3 regions of the Bacillus sp. CGMCC 1.16607 genome follow, and region 3 is predicted to be linked to each of the others. Evidence: riboswitches for the same ligand, from Rfam matches in the RefSeq annotation. Region 3 holds a riboswitch; each other region holds the start of a gene.

Region 1 (2,207 bases), on a different contig from region 3:
TAATGAGATCAAAGCTCTTTTTATTGCCTTTATGGCTACAAGAAATCAGCAACTCCCCTATCTAAAGAGTCGTCAGTCTTTAGCTGAAAAATTGCTTGGCCTCATCTCAGAAAACCAACAAGATGAACTTGTTCTTTTAAATCAAATCTTGCTTTTTGAAGGGACCAACCCCAATAATCCCGACCTTCTTGATCTTTCAGACCTACCCCATCCAATGTTAGAAAGGCTCATTCAAATCCTTCTTTTGGATCGCTATTTATTGATTACTATCGAAGAAGGGAAATTAATAAAATCTTACTCCATTTATCTTTTGAACCTTTATCGTGAAAAAAGCCTTTGGCTGATTGAAGGCTTAGACTTAAAAGATGAAAAGAGGTGGATTTTCCCTGTCGATCATCTCGTCAATGTCGAACCATACCCTATAAAAAATAGATTAAGTAAGAAAAAGATTTTAGAAAAATTAAGTAAGCAGGAGGAAGTAATCAACCTTGTCCTTGAACTTGGTCCAAAGGCGATTGCCCAGTTTAAAAAGTATCATCCTTTAAAGATTTCCATTTCTTATACCAATCCTTACCAAAGCACAGCCATTTTAAAGACTTTTATCAATGTTCATAATCCCGAAGAATTATTAGAAATAACAAATTGGCTACTTTTCTTAGGTGAAGATATCAAGGTCAGGGAAGTGCCAGAGGTAGTCTTAGAAGGTTTACAAGAGAGATTAAGTTTATTCTGCCCATAAGTAGTACCAGTTAAAACTAAATAATTATGAGCTTGTCCAGTTGCCGATTTCGTACACACACTGTTTAGTTAAGAGATTTATTCACTTTTCAACTCATTTATTACAGGAAAGTCGTTGTTACTAAAAAAGCTTCCTGCAATTATAGTACTTATATTTATAGTACTTATATTGTTTAGTAAAATAAATTACAGAACTAGAATAAGTCCCTTCCTTTTTTCTGGAAGGCTTAACAGGTGAGCTAATCATATAAAGTCTTCCCAAAACTTAGAAAGTATTATATACTAATTTGGTAATAATTACATATGCGTAACCACAAGGGGAGCGTTTTGCTGAGAGTGAGCACATAAGTGTTCTGACCCTTCGAACCTGTTAGTTAATTCTAGCGTAGGAATGTGGCATGAGTAGAGTCTTTATTTTGCATGGATTTCTATTCTCCCCTTGAGGTAACGTATTACAAAAAGGGGAGATTTTTTTATGGGAAAATTGAGTTTAATTGCGTTAATTGAGGCTTCTTTCTTTGCAGCATTCGCCATTGTTTTAGATTTATTGCCTTCGATTAAACCAACACCTAATATTTCGATTTCAGTTGCAATGATCCCAATATTTATTTTAGCTTTTCGCTGGGGAATTCGAGTTAGCTTGATTTCTGGTCTACTTTGGGGAATTCTTCAAATTGTAATGGGAGATGCATGGATTGCTACACCTGTTCAAGCCTTTATTGAATATTTCATTGCATTTGCATGTATAGGATTTGCTGGTCTATTCCATCATTTAATCCAAAAGGAATTAAATAGTGGTAACAAGAAAAAAGCTTTAAGCTGGATTGTCACGGCCATATTTGTTGGAAGTCTGGCACGCTATTTCTGGCATTTCATTGCAGGAGTTATTTTCTTTGGTGAATATGCACCAGAGGGTATGAGTCCAGTTCTTTTCTCATTATCAGTAAATGGGGTAACTATGCTAGGAGCCTTTGTTTTATGTTCGATTGTTGCAGTACTGTTAGTGTCTACTGCACCTCGATTAATAAAAGTCACAGGTAATACCCGACCTATGGCGGAAAATTTGTAGATAAATACGTGAAAAAGGCACTATGGGGAGCTATTGCACCTTTAGTTCCTTAACAAAATAAGAAGCGATCTGCAAATGTAGATCGCTTTCTTAGTATTCAAGCAATAGTTGAAGTTATACTTAACATTATAAATGTAAATCAATACGTCTCTTCTAGAGCGAAATCCCCAATCCCCTTTAATTCATAGTCAAAAAATTCAAGAATGAGTTCATTTGCTTTCTCAATACAGTAATATTGATCAATGTCAGCTTTTCCGCCTTGCATAATATTTGCCAATATAGGAGAGAAAAGCGGTAAGTCGGTCAAACTTAAGTGTTTTGTACCTTTAAAATGAGTTGTATAGGCATCTTTGAAGTGTTCATTATTGAGTTTGTTTGCTACATAAGTAGAGTTGCTTTC
Region 2 (2,207 bases), on a different contig from region 3:
TATCCATGGTAATCCCTTCAGGTTGAAATAAAATTTTCACTTGAGAGATCACATTTCGACTACCTAGTTCTACCATTTTTTTATTCATCTTTTCTATGATACTTAACAATTCAGTTAAGTCACCCTCCATTGTTGTTTCTAGTGGGTGAACTTCGTATTTAACTCCAGCTTGATTGATGACTTCAATTGCTGCATCAACTAAAGCATATAACTCTTCACTGCTTTGTGCTTTCGGTATAATTTGTATACTCACTAATGCATTGGGCATCTTCTAAAGTCTCCTTTATTTAGGTAAGTATTCATTCGTAAAGGCTTTTTCAGCGTCTAATTCCTTATCAAGTAGTTCATTTTCAAACATCCAAGTACTATAGTTTTCCCATACTTCTAATTTTTGCTCTCCCCAACGCGCAGCATCATCTTGATATTTCGACGATAACCATTCTTGGCTTTTCTTAACAAGCTCTTGATCCAATTCAGGTACAGCCTTGATTAAAATATCTGCACTGTCCGCTGGGTGATCAATCGCGAAATTGTAACCTTCTGAAAGGGCAGCCATAAATTCTTTAACGGTTTTCTCATCATTTTTTATCATATCTTCATTCGTTGAAATAACAGGCGTATAATAATCGAGTTTATCAGAGTAGTCTGTTAAATAAACCATATTGATTGGTTCATTTCTTAATTCAGCTTCTACCCCAGTCCAGCCATAAAAAATCCAAGCAAAATCGATATCACGTTTTACAGCAGTAAAGAAATCAGAGTCACCCATATTCACAATCTTTACTTTGTTCACATCGGCATTTTCTGTATTCATAATCGATGTGATAACAGCCTTTTCAATTGGTGAACCCCAACCACCATAGGTTTTGCCAGCAAAATTTTTTGGTGAAAGGATGTTTTTCGTTTTTGGCGATGCAAAACCTGACGTATTATGCTGAATAACAGCTGCTAATGATACTAATGGGATTTCTTGAATTCTCGCTTGAGTAATCGCTTCTTGATAGCTCACACCAAATTGTGCTTTACCAGAAGCGACAAGTTGATCGGCTCCTGCGTCACCAGGCATGACAATCTCAACATCTAAGCCATGCTTTTTAAAATATCCTTTTTCCTTCGCTACATAAATCCCTGTATGATTCGTATTTGGTGTCCAATCAAGAACAATGGAAACCTTTTTCAAACTTTTATTCTCACTTGCTTTGTTCTCTTTTTTACTTGAATTACATCCTACTAACCCAATTACCATTAGTAAGGATAAAAATAAAATGGAAATCTTTTTCACAATTTTCCTCTCCTAAACAAAATGTTAGACAATGAAGGTGGAAAAGAAAGATGGGATAAAGTTAAAATGAAAGACTATTTTCGTCATTTTGTTTTTTTCGTGTCATTTAACTTTAGTAATCTGAGTTGATTGTAACAACATCTATGTGAAAATAGCCAAATAAAAAAACGCTCAGGGCATCCCAAGCGTTTGTCATAATCCATAATAAACGGTCAAACTTCGTCTATTAGAAAGATGTTCCCTACGCTGGTACTAACCAGATCAGGTTAAAGGGTCAGCATCTTTGGATACTTTCTCAGCCAGCACTACCGGCTCCCCTACATTCCCAATTCTCCAATTGTCTATTACACTATACAAAATAACTCCGTTTTCGTCTAGTGAATAAACAAAGTAATTTATTACAGGTTTTCACTTAACTATCCCTCTAGTAATTTTGTCTTAAAAATCATCCCCATTTCGAATTGCCATAATATGTTCATCTTTTGTTAATGGAATCTGGCTTCTCCTTTTCATACAAGTCTCCACTCATTTATCTTCTTACTAATACTGTCTGATTATATCTATCTAGTGTTCAACTGGTTTTGGACATTTGTGTTGTATAGAAATATTTACCCACTTTAATTGTGTAGATAAAACTTGATAGTAGTTCGTATCCACTTCACACAATTTTTTTATAATACCCCGCTACAACCGGAAAACTAACAAATTCCTTCCTCATCTCCCGTAACGAAATCACCTCATTCCCTCTAATAATCTCAAAATCTAGCGGATATTCATGACAATTCACTGGGGTTTGATGAAATGTTTCTTGATAGAATTGGATAGCATCTTGCTCGCTGACTGCAAAGATAAATATAAACTCCTTCCTACTTCTCCTCAGTGAGTAGATGTTTACCTTATGAATACCTAATACATTGTTCTGAAC
Region 3 (2,207 bases):
ATATTGAAAATGAGGATGTATAATCCTTAATTATCAAAAAATGGTTCAATATGGATAAAAGCATTTTCTACTTCATGTTTTTCTTTAAGAAGGCTCTCAATTTCTTCCGTTATGCGATGACTTTCAATCACATCGAGTTTTGGGTTCACGTGAATCGTTGTTTCTAAAAAAATATAATTCCCATGTGTCCTTGCTTTGACATCTGTTACATCCAAAACCCCTGGTGTTTCCTTAATCGTTTTTTCAATATTTAACAATTGCTCTTGATCAAAACCATCAGTCAATGTGTGGGTAGCCTCTGTGAATATATGCCAGGCTGTTCTACAAATAATTAATCCAACGATCACAGCCGCAACGACATCAAGTAATGGTATTCCAATGTATGTTCCAACAATTCCAATAAAAGCACCAATACTGACAAAAGCATCTGAACGATTATCATACGCAACAGCTTTGATGGAAGCGCTTTTAATTTTACGACTTAGAGAAAGATTGTACCGATAAACACCGAACATCACCATTGCAGAAAATAGTGCTGTCCAGGCAGTTATCCAATCTGGATGGGAAGAATGTTGAGAGAAGAAAGATTGGACCCCTCCAATAATGACATTAACCCCAACAGACATCATAATAAATGCTGCTACAAGTGAAGCGATAGATTCTGCACGGTAATGTCCGTACAAATGATTGTCATCAGGCGGTTTTCTAGCTATCTTTAATCCAATTAGGACTGCTATCGACGCGATAATGTCGGTAGAGTTATTTAAGCCATCTGCCCATAAACCTTCTGAATGGCCGATTTTTCCAATTGTTAATTTAATTGTAGCTAATATGATATAGGCAAAAATGCTAATCCAAGCACCTTTTTCTCCTGCCTTGAGTTGAGAATTCGTTTCCATGTAGTGACCCCCATTATGTAAATAGCATTTATACCTTAACAAATGAAATCCATGTGGGTCTATAGAAAAAATGTCTACTTGATACAGGTCTATTGAAGGCAGTGAAATAATTTGGCTGTAGGAAAAATTTAAATAGATTGTAAGTTTTACTTGTAAAGAAGATAAAATCATTGTATAGTCAAGATGTTTGAATAAATAAATATTATCCACAAGGGGAGCCGACATTCGGCTGAGAGTGAGCGTTTGAGTTCTAACCCTTTGAACCTGTTAGTTAATGCTAGCGTAGGAATGTGGTTTGGGATCGAAGCAATGTGGACCGTCCAAAACCGTCTATATTGCTTTTTTATTTACCAAAAAACTGAAAATCTATACGTGAGTAACGCAGAGGGTTATAATCAAACGTTTCCGAAAATTAAGGGGGAAACGGAGAATGAAACAGAACAAAACATTATTTTTAGTAGAGATTGCGATCTTTACAGCATTGGCTTTTTTATTAGATCTCGTATCGGGCTTTATTTTTTCAAGAATATGGCCGCAAGGTGGGTCGGTTTCGATTGCGATGGTGCCAATCTTCTTAATGGCGTTTCGTTGGGGAATAAAGGGCGGTGTCTTAACAGGCTTTTTATTAGGATTACTTCAATTTGTACTAGGATATTCGCAAATCTATACTCCTGTACAAGGTATTATTGATTATTTAGTGGCATTTTCCGTTGTTGGATTGGCTGGAGTTTTCGTTGGTCAAATCAAGCTAGGTGTTCAGAAACAAAAAAAAGGCCAATGGATGCTTTTTGCAACAATTGGGATTTTTATCGGAAGTCTTTTAAGATTTCTTTCTCATTATTATACAGGAATTGTCTTTTTTGGTGAGTATGCACCGAAAGGTACGCCAGCTGCACTATATTCATTCATTTATAATGGAACATATATGCTTCCGAGCTTTATTTTAAGTGCCATCATTGTTATTTTAGTCATTAGTGCTGCACCGAAGAAAATGATATAAAGTGAAACTTCCGTCAATGGGGGTGTTCTTCATCCCACACTGATGGTTAGTTGAACCAATACGGGCAGTTGACCCCGACCTATCTTCTTTGTTCTCTTAGAATCTTGAGGTGGGGGTCTTACTGCCCGTTATGTTGGGATAAATGTGAAGGTCAAACCGGCGAAATTTTGCGGTTTGGCCTTTTAATTTTGTCAACTTTGTGACAATTTTGATTTAAGCTTTTAACACGTCCCGTCATATCAACATTTAGGTTTGATCCATGTGATAAATTCCATTGATAAGGACTCTCAATCATGTTATAAAGAAAG

What was found. Region 3 has a riboswitch for thiamine pyrophosphate ahead of thiT (energy-coupled thiamine transporter ThiT). Riboswitches for the same ligand answer to the same signal wherever they lie in the genome.
Region 1: linked by a shared signal. The riboswitch ahead of thiT (energy-coupled thiamine transporter ThiT) and the one ahead of thiT (energy-coupled thiamine transporter ThiT) in region 3 are both predicted to bind thiamine pyrophosphate.
Region 2: linked by a shared signal. The riboswitch ahead of ACFSO7_RS15950 (ABC transporter substrate-binding protein) and the one ahead of thiT (energy-coupled thiamine transporter ThiT) in region 3 are both predicted to bind thiamine pyrophosphate.

What each region holds. Positions count from the first base shown of each region.
Region 1 is NZ_JBHUJX010000036.1:317,609-319,815, reverse strand. Features, by position in the region: gene ACFSO7_RS23950 (helix-turn-helix transcriptional regulator) at 1-739, shown strand, start outside; TPP riboswitch at 1,045-1,147, shown strand; gene thiT (energy-coupled thiamine transporter ThiT) at 1,214-1,807, shown strand; gene ACFSO7_RS23940 (alpha/beta hydrolase) at 1,947-2,207, opposite strand, start outside.
Region 2 is NZ_JBHUJX010000023.1:10,909-13,115, forward strand. Features, by position in the region: gene ACFSO7_RS15945 (thiamine-binding protein) at 1-268, opposite strand, end outside; gene ACFSO7_RS15950 (ABC transporter substrate-binding protein) at 284-1,246, opposite strand; TPP riboswitch at 1,504-1,611, opposite strand; gene ACFSO7_RS15955 (hypothetical protein) at 1,941-2,207, opposite strand, start outside.
Region 3 is NZ_JBHUJX010000008.1:139,303-141,509, forward strand. Features, by position in the region: gene ACFSO7_RS03455 (cation diffusion facilitator family transporter) at 27-899, opposite strand; TPP riboswitch at 1,101-1,205, shown strand; gene thiT (energy-coupled thiamine transporter ThiT) at 1,330-1,899, shown strand.